Regions from separate parts of the Serratia rhizosphaerae genome, predicted to be linked through region 1. Evidence: predicted binding sites of a transcription regulator. Region 1 holds the regulator's gene; each other region holds the start of a gene.
What was found. Region 1 encodes PurR, which represses purine synthesis genes. Its sites were predicted from a motif close to CANGCAAACGTTTGCNTG; they were not measured.
Positions count from the first base shown of each region.

Region 2: a site for PurR is predicted at 1,956-1,973, ahead of pyrD (quinone-dependent dihydroorotate dehydrogenase). Genes of this name have one in related genera too.
Region 3: a site for PurR is predicted at 3,453-3,470, ahead of cvpA (colicin V production protein). Genes of this name have one in related genera too.
Region 4: a site for PurR is predicted at 2,320-2,337, ahead of tusA (sulfurtransferase TusA). Genes of this name have one in related genera too.

Region 1 covers NZ_CP041764.1:4,941,507-4,946,764, reverse strand. The annotation lists gene punC (purine nucleoside transporter PunC) at 1-168, opposite strand, end outside; gene punR (DNA-binding transcriptional activator PunR) at 290-1,222, shown strand; gene purR (HTH-type transcriptional repressor PurR) at 1,242-2,267, opposite strand; gene cydH (cytochrome bd-I oxidase subunit CydH) at 2,654-2,743, shown strand; gene sodB (superoxide dismutase [Fe]) at 2,811-3,389, opposite strand; gene FO014_RS23040 (C40 family peptidase) at 3,672-4,496, opposite strand; gene FO014_RS23035 (Grx4 family monothiol glutaredoxin) at 4,906-5,250, shown strand.
Region 2 covers NZ_CP041764.1:378,794-384,051, reverse strand. The annotation lists gene ssuD (FMNH2-dependent alkanesulfonate monooxygenase) at 1-212, opposite strand, end outside; gene FO014_RS01860 (sulfonate ABC transporter substrate-binding protein) at 229-1,203, opposite strand; gene ssuE (NADPH-dependent FMN reductase) at 1,236-1,808, opposite strand; gene pyrD (quinone-dependent dihydroorotate dehydrogenase) at 2,119-3,129, shown strand; gene FO014_RS01845 (cell division protein ZapC) at 3,365-3,913, shown strand; gene FO014_RS01840 (YcbX family protein) at 3,916-5,019, opposite strand; gene rlmKL (bifunctional 23S rRNA (guanine(2069)-N(7))-methyltransferase RlmK/23S rRNA (guanine(2445)-N(2))-methyltransferase RlmL) at 5,123-5,258, shown strand, end outside.
Region 3 covers NZ_CP041764.1:3,779,454-3,784,711, reverse strand. The annotation lists gene FO014_RS17610 (lysine/arginine/ornithine ABC transporter substrate-binding protein) at 1-282, opposite strand, end outside; gene FO014_RS17605 (UbiX family flavin prenyltransferase) at 595-1,167, opposite strand; gene purF (amidophosphoribosyltransferase) at 1,293-2,810, opposite strand; gene cvpA (colicin V production protein) at 2,838-3,338, opposite strand; gene dedD (cell division protein DedD) at 3,585-4,271, opposite strand; gene folC (bifunctional tetrahydrofolate synthase/dihydrofolate synthase) at 4,272-5,258, opposite strand, start outside.
Region 4 covers NZ_CP041764.1:1,904,118-1,909,375, forward strand. The annotation lists gene FO014_RS08965 (BamA/TamA family outer membrane protein) at 1-839, shown strand, start outside; gene FO014_RS08970 (DUF4056 domain-containing protein) at 866-1,960, shown strand; gene tusA (sulfurtransferase TusA) at 1,978-2,232, opposite strand; gene FO014_RS08980 (7-cyano-7-deazaguanine/7-aminomethyl-7-deazaguanine transporter) at 2,501-3,166, shown strand; gene FO014_RS08985 (GNAT family N-acetyltransferase) at 3,206-3,637, shown strand; gene FO014_RS08990 (DcrB family lipoprotein) at 3,794-4,357, shown strand; gene glpC (anaerobic glycerol-3-phosphate dehydrogenase subunit GlpC) at 4,398-5,258, opposite strand, start outside.

The DNA of each region.
Region 1 (5,258 bases):
CGCAAAGGCAAAGCCAGCCAGGAAGATGCTCAGGCTGGCGCTAATGGCGCCGGGAGAAATCTGCAGATCTTTCTGCATCATGCCGAAGGCCGGCAGGTACATATCCGTGGCCAGAAAGCCGAGCATACTCAGGCCGGCCAGATAAAACATAAATCCAAAGTTTCGCATAGTGGTTCTCAGTCGTTATTTGTGATGCAGGTTTTCACGCCGCGCAGTGTATCCGGCTGGATCTCTGGTTGTGAAACGGTAATATTTGCATACTGGTTTGAAAATTTTTGCAGGCAAACGTATGTGGTCTGAATATTCACTGGATGTGGTCGACGCCGTGGCGCGTACCGGCAGTTTCAGCGCGGCGGCGCAGGAGCTGCACCGCGTTCCTTCCGCGGTCAGCTATACCGTGCGCCAGTTGGAGCAGTGGCTGGCGGTGCCGCTGTTTGAGCGGCGCCATCGCGACGTCATGCTGACGCCGGCGGGGGCGCTGTTTGTCCAGGAGTCACGCGCTGTCATCAAAAAAATGCTCGACACGCGCCGTCAGTGCCAGCAGGTCGCCAACGGCTGGCGCGGGCAGGTGAAGATCGCCGTCGATCTGATTGTTAAGCCGCAGCGCTGCCGACAGCTGGTACTGGATTTCTATCGTCATTTCCCGGACGTTGAACTGCTGCTGCAGCCGGAAGTGTTCAACGGCGTATGGGATGCGCTGGTGGATGGCCGCGCCGAAATGGCCATCGGCGCCACGCGCGCAGTGCCCGCCGGCGGCGGGTTCGCCTTTCGCGATATGGGCTTTATGAACTGGCTGTGCGTGGTCAGCGCCGATCATCCGCTGGCCGGGCTGAACGGCGCGCTCAGTGATGAACAGCTGCGTCCCTATCCGGCGCTGTTGCTGGAGGATACGTCGCGCAATCTGCCCAAGCGAGTGACCTGGTCGCTGGACAACCAGCGCCGCCTGGTGGTGCCGGACTGGGTGTCGGCGGTGGATTGCCTGCGTGGCGGTTTATGCGTCGGCATGGCGCCGGCGCACAGGGTGTTGCCGCTGGTGGCGCGCGGCGAGCTGGCGGTGCTGCAGCTGCACGAACCGTTTCCGCCCAGCGCCTGCTGTTTGACCTGGCAGCAACCTAATCAGTCGCCGGCCATCGCCTGGCTGCTGGATTATCTGGGGGACAGCGAGACGCTGAATCATGAGTGGCTGAGCGAAGAAGAGGAAGCGGGGCCGGCAGAGGAGTAGGCGCACCGGCCGGTCGCAATTAGCGGCGGTAATCGATAAAGGGACCGTCGGCCACGGAGCGCCGTTCGATCAGTTTAGGATGGACTTCGATCACCTGCGACTCCTCGCGCTTGCTGATAATGCGGTCCAGCAGCATGGTGAAGGCCATTTCGCCCAGGCGCTCTTTCGGCTGGTGCACCGTGGTCAGGGCCGGGGTGAAGTAGCGCGCGTTGCGCACGTTATCATAGCCGATCACCGAAATATCCTGCGGTACGCGCAGGCCCAGCTCGTCCGCGGCGCAAATGGCGCCCATCGCCATAATATCGCCGCCGCAGAACACCGCCGTCGGGCGGTGCTTTTGCGACAGGATCTGGTGCATTGCCTTATAGCCGGACTCCGGCTCGAAGTCGCCCTGGACGATCCACTCGTTGCGCAACTCGACATTGGCCTCCTGCAGGGCCTTCAGGAAACCCTGATGGCGGCCGCCGCCGGTGTTGCGCGACAGCTGGCCTGGAATGGCGCCGATCTCACGGTGGCCGCGCTCGATCAGATAGCGGCCCGCCAGATAGCCGCCTTCGAAGGCGTTATCGATAATGGTGTCGGTAAAGTCGCTGCGCGCCACGCCCCAGTCCATCACCACCATCGGAATATTACGGTGGTCTTCCAGCATGCCGAGCAGCTGATCGGGGTATTCGGAACACATTACCAGCAGGCCATCGACGCGCTTTTGCGCCAGCATTGCCAGATAGGCGCGCTGCTTGTCCAGATTGTTGTGCGAGTTGCACAGAATCAGGGTGTAGCCTTTGCTGTAGCAGCTGTTTTCCACGGCCTCAATCACTTCGGCAAAATAGGGGGCTTCGCTGGAGGTCGCCAGCAGGCCGATGGATTTGGTGTGGTTGACCTTCAGGCTGCGCGCAACCGCGCTGGGTGAATAGTGCAGCTCTTTAATGGCGGCCCAGACCGCCGCTTTAGTCTCTTCGGCGACGAAACGGGTCTTATTGATGACGTGCGAAACGGTGGTGGTGGAAACGCCCGCGCGTTTGGCCACATCTTTAATCGTTGCCATGTAAAGATGACTCCTGAACTCACATGTTTGCAGTATGTAAGCATGTTGTTAATCGTTTGCCTGCGCAGATCCTTCTCCAAAATCTCGAAAACGTAGTTTTTAGTTTGGAAGTCGTAAGCCGCTTGCTTGGTTTGGAGGGGCTTATTGGCCGGTACGCAGCAGTGAACTGCGAATTTTGGCGTATATTGCGCAAAAGTGGAAGAGGAAATCGGTATTATCCGCCAGGAATGCGGGCAATATTTTTATATTGGCCTCTTTTTTGCCGCAACACGATCGGGCGTTGCGCAAAATCAATGGGGAATGGCCGTGAACTGTGGGAAAATCATTTGACCCATTAACGCTGGGGGCTTTATGCTGGCGTCGCGAAACAGATAAGGGAGTTTCTGATGGAAACCGAGTTGAAATTGTCATTGTTCACCACCGTATGTGCGTTGGTGATGATTATCGCCTTTAGCTTTACCGCTGCGCTGAACTGATTGTTCTGCGAAATATAAAAAGGCGCAGTAATTACTGCGCCTTTTCTGTTTGCGGGTTAACCGGCGCTTATGCCAGATTTTCCGCCACGAACGCCCAGTTTACCAACGCCCAGAAGTTTTCCAGGTAGTTAGGACGCGCATTGCGGTAATCAATGTAGTAAGCGTGTTCCCACACGTCCACGGTCAGCAGCGGTTTGTCTTCACCGGTCAGCGGGGTAGCCGCGTTGGAGGTGTTGACGATCGCCAGTGAACCGTCTGCTTTTTTCACCAGCCAGGTCCAGCCTGCGCCGAAGTTGCCGACAGCGGATTTGGTGAACGCTTCTTTAAACGCGGCGAAAGAGCCGAAAGCCTGATTGATGGCATCCGCCACCGCGCCGGTTGGCTCGCCGCCGCCCTGAGGCGACAGGCAGTGCCAGTAGAAGGTGTGGTTCCACACCTGCGCCGCGTTGTTGAATACGCCGCCGGTCGAGGTTTTCACGATCTCTTCCAGGGTTTTACCTTCGAACTCGCTGCCTTTCACCAGGTTGTTCAGGTTCACCACGTAGGTATTGTGGTGCTTGCCGTAGTGGTATTCCAGCGTTTCAGCGGAAATGTGCGGTTCGAGAGCGTCTTTTGCGTACGGTAATGCAGGTAATTCAAACGACATTGCTTTCTCCTTATTGATACAGCGCTAAAATGCCCATGGCCGCCTGTGGGATGCGATCGTTCGGGTGGTTCCCCAGACGAAGCCGCGCTATTTATACCCGTCATACAGCATATTTAGGGCATATTCGGGCATCGAGTTGTTATGTTTTTTTTAAGGTTATTAATTCTAACCACTTTCAAAGGGAAGGGAAGGTTTAAAACGTGCGAAGCGTTCAACTGCTTAAAGCGTCGGCAATGGCGGGAACGGGGGGGCATGGCTGAGGCGGGCTCAGCCATGCGGGGATTAGCGAACGGTTTTCGGCGTCATCACGCGGCGGGCGCCGATGTAATGGTTTTGCCAGTAGTTATTGTCCAGCTGACTGATGCGGATATCTTTGCCGGTACGCGGCGACTGAATAAACTTGCCGTCGCCGAGGTAAACGCCAACGTGGTCGGCCACGCCGCGGTTATTAATGCGGAAGAATACCAGGTCGCCTTTTTGCAATTCGCTTTTCTTAATCGGCGCGGCGTCACGCAGGTGATACATCTCATTCGCCGTGCGCGGCATTTTAATTTTCATCACGTCTTTATAGGCGTAATAAATTAAACCGCTGCAGTCAAAGCCGGTACGCGGCGAGGCGCCACCCCAGCGATAGGGCTTGCCCATTTGATTCATCAGCTTGGTCATTGCGGTTTGCTTCGCCCGCTGATAGCGCTTTTTATGCGCCGCGCTGAGCTTGAGCGGTTTATCGTCGCTCAGCAGTTTGCTGGTCGCCAGGCCGTGGGTGCGGTGACGGCCATAGCCTTTTTTATAACCTTTCTTCGGCGGGGTGACTTTATTCTTCGCCAGGTGCGTCACTTTACGCGTAGATTTAATGCGGGTCGTTTTTTTGGCGGTTTTAATCGTCGTGCTTTTATGCGCTTTTACCTTGGTGGTTTTTGGCGCCGTGGCGGTGCGGGCTTTTTTACTGCTCTTCAGCGTTTTCTTTTTTCGACGCTCGTCCGGGCGCGCATCGCTGACGTGGCTTTTACGCGGCTCAGCGGCAACGCGCGACTGTGGCGCAGCGTGCGCCAGATTGAAGAACAGCTGGGTAAACAGCAGCACAAAAAGCGTAACTATTAGACGCATGTCGACGTTACCAACCTTGGTCCCGAGTCAGAGATTGAATTAAACACAGTATTCCCCAAATCCGCGATATAAAACAGCGCGGAACTTAATAAAGCGTAATCCATATTGTGAGAAAACGTTAATAAGATTTCACCTGGCTGAAATTTAATCGCCGGGCGGAGAAAAAAACGCCGTATTGACCGCGCAGGTTAATATTTTGCAGCAGGCGCTGCTGCAAAATATATTAGTGAAATGGTCAGATTAAAAATGTTATTCTGAGAGCATGTTTAGCGCGTAGGGGCGTTGCCGGCGCCGCTGGTTCGGCGGGCGGAATGCCCTTGCAAAAGATGGCGTTTTTTTGCAACGGCCGCAGCCGCTACAATAGCCCGGTGTAACGCATGTTGTAGCCATCCGATGGCTTGAGGAAGCAATGATGACGACGATTGAAAGAATTCAGCAACAAATCGCAGAAAACCCGATTCTGCTGTACATGAAAGGCTCACCGAAGCTGCCGAACTGCGGCTTCTCCGCGCAGGCCGTACAGGCGCTGTCCGCCTGTGGCGAGCGTTTTGCCTACGTGGATATTCTGCAGAACCCGGACATTCGTGCCGAGCTGCCGAAATACGCCAACTGGCCGACGTTCCCACAGCTGTGGGTTGACGGTGAACTGGTCGGCGGTTGCGATATCATCATCGAAATGTATCAGCGCGGCGAACTGCAGTCGCTGATCAAAGAGACGGCGGAAAAGTACAAGCAGGAAGACCAGCAGTCGTAACGACGGTT
Region 2 (5,258 bases), 540 kb from region 1:
CGTTGCGTGACGGGGATCAGCGACGCCGCCACCAGCCAGGAGTCCTCGCAGGAACGTCCGGTCGGGATCAGGACGCCGCCGAATCCCAAGCGGTCGGCCGCCTGAGCGATCTGCTGCAGATAGCCATGATCGACGCTGCGCGCCCCTTCGCTCGATCCCAGATAGTGGCCGTCGCCGTGAGTGGGCAAGAACCAAAAGATATTCAGACTCATAAGAAGCTCTCCTCAATTATTGGGCGCTGGGGTGCCAGACGCGTTGTGAAATATCCAGCTTTACCGGCACCAGACGGTTGGCGTAGAACAGATCGGCGGTTTGCTGCTGGGCTTTGATGGTGTCGGCATTGAGCGGCGTAATGGTGGTCACCGGCCGATGATCCAGATAGGCGGAGATCACCGGCTGCGGTAGGCCTATGGTCTTGGCCAGCAGGGCGATGCTCTGTTCGCGATCGCTGCGGGACAGCGCGTCAGCCTGCGTCAGCACCTTCAGCACCTGCTGAATAAACGGGCCGTTGGCCTCGGTATACGGCCGGGCGGCCAGATAAAACGAGCCGGTCTGATTGAGCTTGCTGCCGTCGGTGAGCACCCGCACGCCGCCCTGCAGCAGCGCCGCAGAGTAGTAGGGATCCCAAATCGCCCAGGCGTCGACGTTGCCCTGCTGGAAGGCGGCGCGGGCGTCTGCCGGGGTCAGGTATACCGGCTGAATATCCGTAAATTTCAGGCCGGCCTGCTGCAGGGCGCGCAGCAGCAGGTTGTGCGAACTGGAGCCTTTCTGAAAGGCGACTTTATGCCCTTTCAGCTCGGCGACGTCGTGGATCGGGCTGTTTTCCGGCACCAGAATCACTTCCGCCTTAGGCTTGGGCGGCTCGACGCCGACGTACAGCAGATCGGCGCCGGCGGCCTGCGCAAAGATCGGCGGAATATCGCCGGTGCTGCCGACATCAATACTGCCGACGTTCAACGCCTCCAGCATTTGCGGCCCGGCGGGGAATTCGGTCCAGCTGATTTTGGTATCCGGGAAACGCTGCTCCAGCAGACGGTGGCTTTTTGCCAGCACCAGACTGACGGAACCTTTTTGGTAACCGATGCGCAGCTGCTGGGGGCCGGGATCGGCCGTGGCGTTGTGGGCACCAACGCCCAGCGCCAGAATGGCCGTCAGCGACGTGGTATGCAGCCAGCGGCGCCAGGAAGAAAATCGCGTCATCATTATTTTCCTTATGGTGGTGTTAATCGCCAGGGTCAGGATTGCGCCGGCAGCAGCTCTGGCGCGGGAGAAGGCGCAGGCTGGCGACGGCTCAATGCCAGATAGAAGTTGTCCAGCGCCTCTTCCAGCCGCAGCGCCACCGCATCGCTGGGCGTTAACCGCTCGCCCTGTGACGTCAGTTGGCCGTCATCGGCGAACACGCCGTGCAATACCTCCTGGGCTTTTAACGCCGATAACACCGGCTTTAAGGCATAATCCACCGCCAGCATGTGGCCGATAGAGCCGCCGGTGGCCAGCGGCAGCACCACTTTATGTTCCAGCGCGCGTTCGGGCAGCAGGTCCAGCAGGGTTTTCAACGCACCGGAAAACGATGCCTTATACACCGGGGTGGCGATCAGCAGCCCGTCGGCCTGCGCCAGGCGGGCGGCAAAAGTTTTAATCGTCGGGCTGTTGAAGTTGGCGCGCAGCAAGTCTTCCGCGTCGAAGTCATGCAGGGTGTAGGGCGTCACTTCAACGCCGCGGCGCTGCAGCCACTGTTGGCCAATATTCAGTAACCCCGCAGAACGGGAGGGGAGGCGCGGGCTGCCGGCCAGGGTTATAACGCGCATAACCAATCCTTATAACTAAAAGTTAGGTTTAATGAGTAAAATATGAGTAAGTGTTTTAAAGCTAACAGCAAAGCGGCCGGTTTTTTAAATCTCATTTTTGGCTTTGGTTATGCGGAAATACGCATTGGCGATGTGCGGCGGGAGCGGCGGGAAAACGGTTGCGTAAAAAACGCCTTTTTTGCGCGGAATCAATTCCAATTACGTCGGGGATCCCGGATAATATGCCCCCGGTTTGTAACTAACCCAATAGCGTTCGGGATGCGGCGGCCACTTCCGCATCTTGGGGATAACCGGGAAATCAGGAGAGTACATGTACTACCCCCTCATCAGGAAAGCGTTGTTCCAGCTCGATCCAGAGCGCGCGCATGAATTGACCTTCCAGCAACTGCGCCGTGTGACCGGCACCCCTTTCGAATTTCTGGTGCGCCAGTCGGTGCCGACCAAACCGGTAACCTGTATGGGGCTGTCTTTTAAGAATCCGCTAGGGCTGGCCGCCGGTCTGGATAAAAACGGCGAATGCATCGACGCGCTGGGCGCGATGGGCTTCGGTTTTATTGAAATCGGCACCGTGACGCCGCGCCCGCAGCCGGGCAACGACAAGCCGCGTCTGTTCCGTATTGTTGAAGCGGAAGGCATTATCAACCGCATGGGTTTTAATAATCACGGCGTGGACAACCTGGTTGAGAACGTCAAAAAATCCCATTTTGGCGGCATCCTGGGGATTAATATCGGCAAGAATAAAGATACGCCGGTAGAAGAGGGTAAAGACGATTATCTGATCTGCATGGATAAAGTTTATCCGTATGCCGGTTATATTGCGATCAACATCTCCTCGCCGAATACCCCGGGATTAAGATCCCTACAGTATGGGGAAGCGCTGGACGATCTTTTGGCGGCGGTTAAAAATAAACAGGCGGAGTTACATGAGCGCCATCACAAATATGTGCCGGTTGCGGTAAAGATCGCGCCGGATCTTTCTGCGGAAGAATTGATCCAAATTGCTGACAGTTTGGTTCGCCATAATATTGATGGGGTCATCGCCACCAATACCACGCTGGATCGTAAACTGGTGCAGGGATTAAATTACTGCGAACAGATGGGCGGGCTGAGCGGCCGTCCCGTCCAGTCGCTCAGTACCGAGGTGATTCGTCGTCTGTCGCAGGAACTGCAGGGCAAGCTGCCGATTATCGGCGTCGGCGGAATTGATTCCCTGACCGCCGCGCGCGAAAAAATAGCGGCGGGGGCGACGCTGGTGCAAATTTATTCCGGCTTTATCTACCATGGTCCGCGTTTGATTAAAGATATCGTTAACCATATCTGATATTTTTTTCCTTTCAGACCTTGTCGGGGGTTTATTTATTCCCCCGGCTCGTCTATATTTTGTTCATTAGCCTAAATATCGTTCGCGGAATTATCCGATGTTTAGGCAAGATTTTAGGTGGTAGAATCACCCTTTGGGGTAAATTATATGCCCGATTTGAGAAGCGGCGCACAGCGAGCGCGGCTTCTTTTTATGCCGGGCATATTCGTTGGCGAGTGGCGATAAAGGACAAACGATGAAGATAAAACCTGACGATAATTGGCGTTGGTATTTTGACGCCGAACACGACCGGCTGATGCTTGATTTAGCCAACGGGATGATCTTTCGTTCGCGCTTTCCGGCCAAGATGCTGACGCCGGACGCATTTAACGAATGCGCGTTTTGCGTTGAGGATGCCGCGCTGTACTTTACCTATGAAGAGCAGTGCAAGCGCACCAAACTCAGCCATGAGCAGCGCGCGGAACTGGTGCTGAATGCGCTGGTGGCCTACCGTTTCCTCAAGCCGCTGATGCCGAAGAGCTGGCACTTTGCCCAACAGCATTTTCCGCTGCAGCCGAAAAACGGCGAGCTGGCCGCGGTAAAAGTGATGGACAGCGGGCAGGATGCGCGGTTGTTGGTCGTGGAAGCCGGTGATAACGCCAGTCTGTGTTTACTGGCGCAAGGGCAGCTGACGGTAGCGGGGCGCACCATGGTATTCGGCGACGCCATCAAGGTGATGCACGACCGCCTGAAACCCTATTCGCACGATGCCGATGCCGCGCCGGCGTACGACCGAGCGGTCTGAGCCTAACTTAACGTCAGATCGCTTTTGGGTATACAGCTGCAAGACAGAATTGTGCCGTCATTCGCCACTGCGCTTTTTGTCAGCGGTGTCACTTCGCCTTTGACCAGCGTCATTTGGCAGGTCCCGCAGATCCCCGCCCGGCAGGAGTAGGGAACGCGGATGCCCTGCTGTTCCAGCTGTTCCAGTAAAATCTGCTGATTGTTGCCGCTAAACACCTGACCCTGATAGTCGATGGTGAGGCTTTGCGCCTGGTTTTGCGGCGCCTGCACCTTTTCGGCCACCTTGCCGGCGTGGTAAGGACGCGGCGGTTTGTTCGACAAGACCTCAACCGTATCGCCAACGCGGATAATCCCGCTGTTGCGGGCAATCATATTCTGACCGAAATCCACATCGCCATTATCCGCCGTGCGGAAGCCCTGCAGCGTCGTCAGCGGCTCACCGCTCGGGTGTTTGCGTCCGCGTTCGGTACTGACGGTCGTCAGCACGCAGCGGCTGCACGGTTTGACCAGGTCGAACATCACCTCGCCTACGCGGAGCACCTGCCAGCCGTCTTCAGCCCAGGGCGCGGCGCCGGTCACTACCAGGTTCGGGCGGAACTGCTCCAGCTTGATGCCGGCAGGGCAACGCTGCTGCAGATCGCGGAATGAGGCTTCATTTATCAGCAGGAACGGATAACCGTCGGCAAAAGACAGCGGCACCTCCGGGTGTTTTTTGACGCGCCGGCTCAGTTCCGGCCCGAGCCAGCGCAGCTGTACGTCGCGCTGGAAATAGCCGCTCAGCCACTGGTTGATGGCCGCCGGCGCCACCCGGGCGGTGAAATGGTTGCCCCACACTTCGGTCGGCTGCTGCTCGGCGGCAAAGTCGTCAAAACGGATCGTCGCACCGTCGCCGTCGGGCGCTGTCAGATACAGGCCGTCCGCCAGCAGCGCCGGCGTGAACAGCACCATCTGCGGATATTGCCGCGCGGTAATAAAGGTTCCGTCGGGGCTGGTGATCATAAAGCTGCGATCGAACGCCAGCCCGTGGTTCGCCACCTGGGCGTGGGAGAGCTGTAAACCGCGTAAAGATTTCACCGGATGGACGTAAAGCCGAGAAAGCGTGATCACCCTTGCCTCCGTGGGTTTTGTAAATAGGGAGGAGCAACTTTATGACAAGCGGTGCGGATTAGCTATAATGCGCAACAATTTTCTTTTTGGTGATAAGTACGATATGAACTCTTTGTTTGCTAGCACAGCGCGTGGATTGGAAGAACTGTTAAAAAGCGAACTGGAGCGGCTTGGCGCCCACGCCTGTAAAGTCGTGCAGGGTGGGGTACATTTTCAAGGCGACGATCGTCTTCTGTACC
Region 3 (5,258 bases), 1.2 Mb from region 1:
CGACAGCGATGAAATGATGGCATCAATTTTTTTAGCTTTCAGCGATGGGATCAGCGCGTCGAAATCGCTTTCAACGAAGGTACATTGGGTGTTGATGCGTTTGCATAACTCTTTGGCCAGATCGATATCAAAACCGACCAGCTCGCCGTTGGCATCTTTGGATTCAAATGGTGCATAGGTCGGATCGGTGCCGATCTTCAGCGTCGACGGGATGGCGGCCAATGCGCCGTTCGCCGCAGCCAAGGCCATAACCAGCGGAAGAACCTTAACCAGCTTTTTCATACATTACCCTCAAATTGATTTTATTTTTTTGATGCCTTGCGGGAAGCGTGCCCCACCGAATCAATATCAATTTGCAGTAATCGTGCCACATTGCATGCGTCAGGCCGCGGAGGGAACGGCTCCGCCCTGCGCAAAACTGTTTCCTGGACGAGAACCGCAAAATGAAACCGGCCGTTCGGACCGCGCCACGGGCAACGACAGGATGCCCATACCATGAAACAGCGAGCGTGGTGAAACGGCCCCATTATGGTGCGGGCCGCGCATCAATACAGTGCGTTGTTGCACAAATGTGCAAATTTGGGGGTATGCTTGTTAATTTGCGCCTTGCCAGCGGGTGAATAAATCCTGGGGCAGTTCAATGTCAAACTGGTCAATCACGCGGTTAACCGTCTGATCGATAATGTCTTCCACGCTGGTCGGCCGGTGATAGAAGGCCGGCACCGGCGGCATCAGCAGCGCGCCCATCTCCGCCGCCTGGGTCATCAGACGCAGATGCCCCAGGTGCAGCGGCGTTTCACGCACGCACAGCACCAGACGCCGCTGCTCTTTCAGCACCACGTCGGCGGCGCGCGTCAGCAGGCCGTCGCTGTAGCTGTTGACGATACCGGACAGCGTCTTGATCGAACAGGGCAAAATCACCATGCCCAGCGTTTTGAAGGAGCCGGAAGAGATGCTGGCGGCGATATCGCGCGAGTCGTGCACCACATCGGCCAGCGCCTGCACTTCACGCAGGCTGAACGCGGTTTCCAGCGCCAGCGTCTGCCGGGCGGCGTTGCTCATCACCAAATGGGTTTCCACCTCCGCCACGTCGCGCAGCACCTGCAGCAGGCGCACGCCGTAGATAGCGCCGCTGGCGCCGGAAATGCCGATGATGAGTCGTTTCATGAAGGGTCTCTGCCAAAAATTCTAAGGGTCGGAGCAACTTTGCCGTAATCACGGCGGATAAGCAAGGTTCAGGCGGGAACGATGCGCCGCGGCGGTGCACGGCGCATCGGTATGGCGAGACTGATTTAGCCTTCGTTATGGATTTCCAGGTTTTCTGCCTCGGCCTGGCCGCGCAGCGCTTTGGCGTCATCGTTACGCAGCGACTCCAGGTACTCCAGATAACCCTGATCGACGTCTTTGGTGACGTAAATGCCGTCGAATACCGAACATTCGAACTGAGCAATATCCGGGTTTTCCTCGCGCACCGCGTCGATAAGATCGTTCAGACCCTGGAAAATCAGCCCGTCAGCGCCGATGATCTGTCGGATCTCATCCACCTCTCGGCCATGGGCGATCAGCTCATTGGCGCTTGGCATATCGATGCCGTAGACGTTCGGAAAACGGACTTCCGGCGCGGCGGAGGCCAGATAGACGCGCTTGGCGCCGGCGTCGCGCGCCATCTCGACGATCTGCTCAGAGGTGGTGCCGCGCACGATGGAGTCATCCACCAGCAGCACGTTCTTGTCGCGGAACTCCGCGCGGTTGGCGTTCAGCTTGCGGCGTACCGACTGACGGCGCGCCTGTTGGCCCGGCATGATAAAGGTGCGGCCGACGTAGCGGTTTTTCACAAAACCCTGGCGGTACGGTTTATCCAGAATACGCGCAATTTCCAGCGCAATATCGCAGGAGGTTTCCGGGATCGGGATCACCACGTCAATGTCCAGATCTTCCCACTCGCGCGCGATCTTCTCGCCCAGCTTCTGGCCCATGCGCACGCGCGCACTGTATACCGAGATCTTGTCCATAAAGGAGTCAGGACGGGCGAAGTAGACATATTCAAACAGGCACGGGTTGTTTTTCGGGTTTTCCGCACACTGACGGGTAAACAGCTGGCCCTTTTCCGTCACGTACACCGCTTCACCCGGCGCCACGTCGCGCAGGAACTCAAAGCCCAGCGTATCCAGCGCCACGCTTTCGGAGGCCACCATATACTCGTTGCGGCCATCCTCCAGCGCGCGTTTGCCGATCACCAGCGGACGGATGCCGTTAGGGTCGCGGAACGCCACCAGACCGTGGCCGATGATCATCGCCACGCAGGCGTAAGCGCCGCGCAGTTGCTGATGCACCGCCGCCACGGCGGTAAAGATATTGTCGGATTCCAACGGATAGTGCGGGAAACGATCCAGCTCGGCCGCCAGCACGTTAAGCAGAATTTCGGAATCGGAGGTGGTGTTGATATGACGACGGCCGCTTTCAAACAGCTGCTGCCGCAGTTCATGCGCGTTGGTCAGGTTACCGTTGTGAGCCAGCGTAATGCCGAACGGTGAGTTCACGTAAAAAGGCTGGGCCTCTGAGGCGCTGGAGCTGCCGGCCGTAGGGTAACGCACATGGCCGATCCCCATATTGCCCTGCAGGCGCTGCATATGCCGTGCTTCAAAAACATCCTTCACCAGACCGTTCGCCTTACGCAAACGGAAGCCGTTATGGGCATCGATGGTGACGATGCCGGCGGCATCCTGGCCACGGTGCTGCAGCACCGTCAACGCATCATAAATCGACTGGTTTACCGGCATAAAACCGGCGATACCGACAATACCGCACATGTTGTCTTTTCCTCTAAGCCTAAGCCGCTACCGCCCCGGTAAGTGGGACGGTAAGAAACTCGACGTGCTCTGCAGGTAGTCAAAGAACCACCTGATGATGTAGCTGAACTGGGGAATCAGCTGCGACTGCTTCCAGTCTTCACTTTGCGAGAAGCCGGTAAAACTGTCGAGGAAGAACAATATCGCGGCGACAATCAATACGCCGCGCAATGCGCCGAAGCAGATGCCCAGCACCCGATCGGTTCCCGACAGCCCGGTCTTTTCGACCAGCGAACTGATCACGTAGTTCACTATCGCCCCCACGATCAGGGTCGCGATAAATAAAATCGCAATCGCGATGCCGTTTCGCACCAGTTCATCGTCAAAACGGGTGAAGTAAACGGCGAGGTAAGAATAAAAATGGCTGGCGACAAAAAACGCACATCCCCATGTCACAAGTGACAATGCTTCGCGAACAAACCCTCGGATCAGGCTTACCAGAGCCGAAAATCCAATTACCGCAATAATGACGTAATCAATCCAGACCATGACCATTCCAATAATGAAATGCCCCGCACGTCCCCTCATCCTTCCGGCTGTCGCACAGCGGCCACAGCCCGAATGCACTGGGGTATTTCCCATGCGCGGCGAATTCTAACAGAAAAAGAAAACGTTTGCGTAGGGGATTTCCCTCGCAATTTACAAATAAAAAGCGGCGATAAAAAAATTCTCAATCGCCGCGCCTACATAGCTGATTCTTCTGCCCCGCCTTGCAAACGCGGCAGAAGAACGGGGTTAACGCGCGCTGTACGGCTTCACCTGCCCGTTCAACCCGCTGAGCGAATTGAGCGCCGACAGCGAAGACTGCAGCTTCTGCTTCGAGGCGTCCGGACCGACGTAAATACGGGTGATCTGCCCCTGCACCGGCGTAGACGGCACGGTAAAGGCGCGATAGCCGGACAGACGCAGCGACGCGACGATCTCGTTAACCTTGGCGGCGTTTTTCAGCGCCCCCAACTGCACCACGTAGGCCTGACCGGACGGCGCTTTCTCAGTCGGTTTCGGCTGCGGTTTCACCTCCGGCTTCGGCTGCGGCTTCACTTCCGGTTTCGGCTTCGGCGGCGGCGCAGGTTTGGTTTCAATCGGTTTTGGCTGCGGCGCTGGCGAAGGCGTCGTCACCGCCGGCGGCGGCGCGGTGTTCTGCTGCGGCTGAGTCACCGCCTGCTGCGTCGCCGCCTCGTTGGCCGCCTGCTGCTCCATCAACGCCCCGGTGCCCGCCGGCGGCTGCGACGGCAGCGGCTGGCTCACCGGCGGAATGGCGTCGTTTTCCCGCGCATCGCCCGGCTTCGGCACCAGTGGGATCGCGGCGAATTCGTCCTCATAATGTTTTTTCTTACCGTCCAGCAGACCTGGCAGGATAATCACCCCCAGGGCCACTAACACTACGGTACCGACCAGTCGGTTCTGAAATTTACTTGCCACTCACTCTCCCCGCATCTCGTCTAACGCCGCCATGACCTGCGCGACGGTGTGGAACGATCCACAGACGATCACAATATCCTGATTATCCGCATCCTGCATCGCCTGTCGCCAGGCGCTTTCAACATCGGTGAAAGAGCGCGGCTGCGGCAGATGCTGCGCCAGCTGCTCTACGCTGGCGCCGCGCGGCCCGTCCAGCGGCGCGCAGTACCATTCATCCACCTGCGGCAGCAGGCAAGCCAGCGTACCGGCAATATCTTTGTCCGCCAGCATGCCGACCACCGCGCGCACCTTGCCGCCATCGTGCGGCAGCTGCGCCAGCCGCTCGGCCAGATAGCCGGCGGCGTGTGGGTTATGCGCGACGTCGAGGATCAGCCGCGGTGCCTGCTGCACGGTCTGGAAACGCCCCGGCAGCGTCGCCTGCTGCAGACCGGCGAAGATGGCGCGTTCGTCAATTTCCAACGCGGAATAGTGTAACGCCGCCAGCGCCGTGGCGGCGTTGGCCAGCGGCACGTTGGGCCTCGGCAGGTCGCTCAGCGTGGTGCCTTCACTGCGCCACTGCCAGCGCTCGCCCTGCTCGCTGAACGTCCAGGCATCGCCTCGGCGATACAGCTGCGCCCCCAGCGTTTCCGCCACCTGACGGATCGAATCCGGCATATCTGGCTCGCCGACCACCGCCGGCTTGCCGCCGCGGAAAATGCCGGCTTTTTCCCGACCGATGCTGTCGCGATCGTCGCCCAGCCAGTCGGTGTGGTCGAGCGCAATGCTGGTGACCACCGCAACGTCCGGGTTGACGATATTGGTGGCATCCAGCCGCCCGCCAAGGCCGACCTCCAGGATCACCACGTCCAGCCTGGCCTGACGGAACAGCTGCAGAGCCGACAGCGTGCCGAACTCAAAATAGGTCAGGGAAGTATCACCGCGCCCGGCTTCAATGGCGGCAAACGAGCGGCAGTGCTCCGCTTCGCTCAGCTCTTCCCCCTGAATACG
Region 4 (5,258 bases), 2.1 Mb from region 1:
TCGGCATGGGTTTTGAAAACTACAGCTTCTTCGCCAACGACCAATGGCGCTTTTTCACCACCGGCAGCATGAAAAATATGCCCACCTATTACTGGGGCACCGGCTATCAGGCCGGCCGGCATGATAGCAACAAGGAAAAATATACCCAGCAGTCGCTGCAGGTCGCGCCTGTCGTGATGTACCGCATTGCCGATGCTACCTACCTGGGACTCGGCTGGGATTTCTCCTCGACCCACGCCGACGATCCGGACAACGGCGACCACAGCCTGTTTCTGTCGGAAGCGGCCGGGCCGTCTTCGATCAGTTCCGGCGTCAGCGCGCATTTCAGTTACGATACGCGGGACTTTGTCGCCAACGCCAGTCGCGGACAGTACTTCAACCTGACCTACACCCATTTCGCCCCTGAGCTAGGCAGCGACAGCCGGTTCGAAACGCTGGAATCGCAGTACAATCTGTACCATAGTCTGAGCGCCAAAAGCGTACTGGCGCTCGATCTCTACGGCCGTTTTGCCAGCGGCGAAGTGCCATGGGATCGCCTGTCGGAGTTGGGCAACGATAACCGTATGCGTGGTTACTATCAGGGGCGCTACCGCGATCGCAACGCCTTCAGCGGACAGATCGAATACCGCCGCAAGCTCAACTGGCGGCATGGCTATGTGCTGTGGGCCGGCACCGGCACCATGAGCCGCAGCGCCGGCGATCTGGGGAGCGGCAACTGGCTGCCGACCGTCGGCGCCGGCTACCGTTTTGAGTTTAAACCGCGGATGAACGTACGCCTCGACTTCGGCGTCGGACGTCAGAGCAGCGGGTTCTATTTTCAAGTGGGAGAAGCTTTTTAATGCGTTATAGTGCGCTGATATTCATCATGTTTCTGAATACGGCACAGGCCGTCGCGGCGACGGAAACCACTATCACAGCACAGCCGACCCGCGCCACGCGCATCGCCTGGCCGGTGGCGCCCCCGCTGTCCGCGCCGGACGGGCTGCGCCCGTGCTGCGCCTTTGGCTTCGATCTCAAGGTACAGGCGCTGGGCATTCCGGTGCCCTTTTACCAATTAGGCAACGTGGTGGACGCCAATCAGCTTGGCCACCACCGCTATAACGACAGCGCCTTCGGCGCCGTCAGCAATGTGCTGGGGCTGAGCAGCGAGCGGGACGGTCTGCTGTACACCCGCCGCGGCGGGTTTATTGATATCGCCCACGTACGCGACACCGCCGACAACACCCTGTACCTCTTCAGCCAGATCCTGCCACGGCTCGGCCAACGCTGGCAGCTCTCCCTGGGGGAGGAGCTGGCGCAGCGGCGGATTCAGCTCAACGCCTTTACGCCGCCGGCAGACGCGGCGCAGCGCTATACGCTGGCGGCCTATCTGGCAGGGAAACTGGCATACCAGCTGGCCGCCTGGCATGAAATCGCCCAGTGGTACGGTTACCAGTCCGTACCCGGTTTTTCCGAGGAGATCTCCGCCTTTTCGCCGGAAGATCTCTACTCCAACCTGCTGGGCGCGCGGCTGGCGATCGATGTAATTTTACAGGGCGGCGCGGTTTCGGTCGGCAGCTATAACCGGGCGATGGAAAGCCTGCTGCCTGCGGCGCTTAATCAGCTTGGCGCGGTATCCGCCACGCAGACCCGGCGGCAACTGGCCGCTATCGACGGCGACTGGTGGGACAGCCACCGGCGGGTGCCGGAAAAGTTTTTGGTGTTGAAACGCAACTATGACACCGGCGACAACCGTCTGCCGACGCCGGTGCCGTTCGAACGCACCGCGCCGCAGCGTCTGATGCTGCCGCAGCAGCGCTACGGCATTCCGTTGGATGATATCGGAGAGTTACAGCTCTGGCCGGGCAGTTCCCCGCGTCATCTGCTGCCGCCGTCGCCCTACTATACGGCGAAAGACTTCAGCGCCCTGGCGCTGCACGCCCGGGCCGAAGACGCCCGGCAGATACTGGAAAAGCGTTGACGGACGGCGCGCCGGCCTCAGGCAGCAGCGGTGCCCTTACGCAGCAAATAGCGGTAAGGGGTCTGCTCAGTCTCCTGCGCCACCAGCGTATGCTCCATAAAACGGCAGAAGCCGGGGATATCGCGGGTGGTGGCCGGATCGTCGGCAATGATCAGCAGCGTTTGGCCATTGTCCATATGGCGTACGGTTTTACGCACCATCATCACCGGTTCTGGACAGCGCAGGCCAAGCGCATCGAGCGTTTGGTCTGCCTGGGAAAAGATGTCACTCATGTTATTTATCTCGATCAACTACGATCGGCGAACGCTCGCCGGATCTCATAACGGCATAGTTTACGCCGGTGGTTTTTCTGTGCAACATGCGTTAACGTTTGCGTGTATTTTAACCGCACCGTTGATTGCATTGGTTGCGCAAACGCGTATCATGCGCCGCGCGGCTGACAAAAAAAGCGGCCGTACAATTTATTGATCGCCCCGCACACTGCAGGGTGAACATCGTCGGTATGGGTTCCCTCACCCCATTGATTCAAAAAGGTCATTTATGTACGCTTTTACTCCGCAACAGCGCACCGGCGCGTTGCTTTGGCTGTCGCTGTTCCACATCCTCATCATTACCTCCAGCAACTATCTGGTGCAGCTGCCGATTACCATTTTCGGCTTCCACACCACCTGGGGCGCTTTTACCTTTCCGTTTATTTTTCTGGCCACCGATCTGACCGTGCGCATTTTCGGCGCGCCGCTGGCGAGAAAGATCATTCTGGCGGTGATGGTGCCGGCGCTGTTTATCTCCTACGTGATTTCCACCGTGACGTTTCAGGGTGAATGGCAGGGGCTGGCGGCGCTGGGTCAGTTCAATCTGTTTGTCGCACGCATCGCCGTCGCCAGCTTTATGGCCTACGTGCTCGGCCAGATCCTCGACGTGCACGTATTTAACCGCCTGCGCCAGCGCAGCGCCTGGTGGGTCGCACCCGCCGCTGCGATGTTCCTCGGCAATATCAGCGATACGCTGTCGTTCTTCTTTATCGCCTTCTACCGGAGCAGCGATCCGTTTATGGCCGCCAACTGGGTGGAAATCGCCCTGGTGGATTACAGCTTCAAGGTGATGATCTGCCTGCTGTTCTTCCTGCCGATGTACGGCGTGCTGCTGAACATGCTGTTGAAATACCTTGCCGGCCGTCATCAGAACGGCGCGCTGCAGACGAGTTAGGTTATGATGGCGGCCTGCGCAACGACGGAGGCCGCCCAGATGTTAACCACCCGCCCTGCCACGCTGGCACAAATCCGGCAGCTCTATCAGCATATCCCCGAATTCGCCGCAGCACACCGCCTGCAGGATCTGCAGCTGCGTATCGGCAACGCCGTGCATCACGCGCTGATTGCCGAACTGGACGGCCAGCCGGTCGGTTTCAAGCTGGGCTATCAAACCGATGACGATACCTTCTACAGCTGGCTGGGCGGCGTGCTGCCCGCCTTCCGCCGCCGCGGCGTCGCCGGACAACTGCTGGAAGAACAGGAACGCTGGGCGCGTACGCAGGGCTTCAGCCGGCTGACGGTGAAAACGCGCAATCAGTTTCGCGGTATGCTGATGTTGCTGGTCAGCCGTCACTATCAGATTATTGCGCTGGAAAAGAAGGGCGAAGTGGCTGATTATCGGCTATTACTGGAAAAAAGGGTGTGACAAAATCCACCTTGCATTTCGCTACACAATAGGTTGCGATCGAGCAAAGAGACACGCTATCCGTCATACTTCAGGTAACAGGAACCTTAGCGTTATACGCTGCCCTGCATTCGCATGATTCAGGGTATAACCCGTGAAGAAAAGGAAGAAAGCCCAATGCGTAAAGTAGCAAAATTAATGGGTATCAGCCTGCTGGTACTTGGCCTGGCAGCCTGCGACGGCGACACCAAAGACGCCCAGGCGCCGGCCGGCGACACCGCCAGCAGCAGTGCGGCCGCGCAGCAGGTGAGTTTGCTGGACGGTAAACTGGCCTTTACCCTGCCGACCGGCATGTCTGACCAAAGCGGCAAGCTGGGCAATCAGGCCAACAATATGCACGTGTATGCCGACAGCACCGGCCAGCGCGCGGTGATCGTCATTCTGGGCGATAAAACCAGCGAGAGCCTGGAAACGCTGGCACAGCGTCTGGAAACCACGCAGCGCGCGCGCGACGCCAACCTGCAGGTAGTGACCAATAAAGCCATCGAAGTCGACGGCATCCCGCTGCGCCAGCTGGACAGCATCCTCAGCAGCGGCGGCGAGAAAGCCTACTCGTCTATCCTGATCGGCACGCTGGACAACCACCTGCTGACCATTCAGGTGACGCTGCCGGCGGATAATCAGCAGCAGGCGCAGACCGACGCCTCCGCGATTATCAATACGCTGAAGCTCAAACAGTAATCCTCCGCGGGCCGGCGCTGCCGGCCCCGTTCTCTCCCGCTCAGGCCAGTGCCTGCGCCAGCAGCGTGATCGGATGTTCACAGCGCTTGCTGGTCGACATTTCAATCTGCCATTTACAGGTTTCACAGTCGGTAATCACCCAATCAACGCCGCTCTGCTCAATCTGCCGGAACAGCGATGCGCCGATGCCCTGCGAGGTGGCGTAATTCTCCGATTTAAAACCGTACGTGCCGGCAATGCCGCAGCACTGCGAATCCAGCACCACCAGCTCCAGCCCGGGGATCTGCCGCAGCAGTTCCAGGGTGTAGGCCGTCCAGCCCATTTTCTCCATATGGCACGGCGTATGGTAGGCCACGCGCAGCGGCGTATGGCGCAGCGGCAGCGTCCGCCCTTCGCTCAGCAGACGGTAGAGGTAACGCGTCGCCAGCTCCACGCGGTCACGCACCGCCATGGTGTCCACGCCTAACAGGTGCGGATACTCATCGCGCAGGGTAAAGGTGCAGCTCGACGAGGTCGCCACCACCGGCACGCCCTGCTCCAGCACCGTCTGGCGCAGGGATTCGGCGTTCACCGTCGCCTGTTTTTTCGCCTGTTCGATAAAACCGTTGGCGATCAACGGCACGCCGCAGCATTTTTCCCGCTGCAGCAGCTGAACGCCGATCCCCATGGCGTTAAACACGCGGATCAGATCCTTGCCCAGCTGCGGATGGTTGTAGTTAACAAAGCAGCCGTGGAAAAACGCCACCTGCTCGGCATAGCCCCGCTGCTGCTGCGCCTGCTGACGATACCAGCGGCGGAAGGTGCCGAACGAGTACTTCGGCAACGTGCGGCGATGGTCAATTTTCAGCGCCTTATCCAGCAGTTTGCGCACCGGTTTCAGTCCGGTGGCGGCATTGACGAT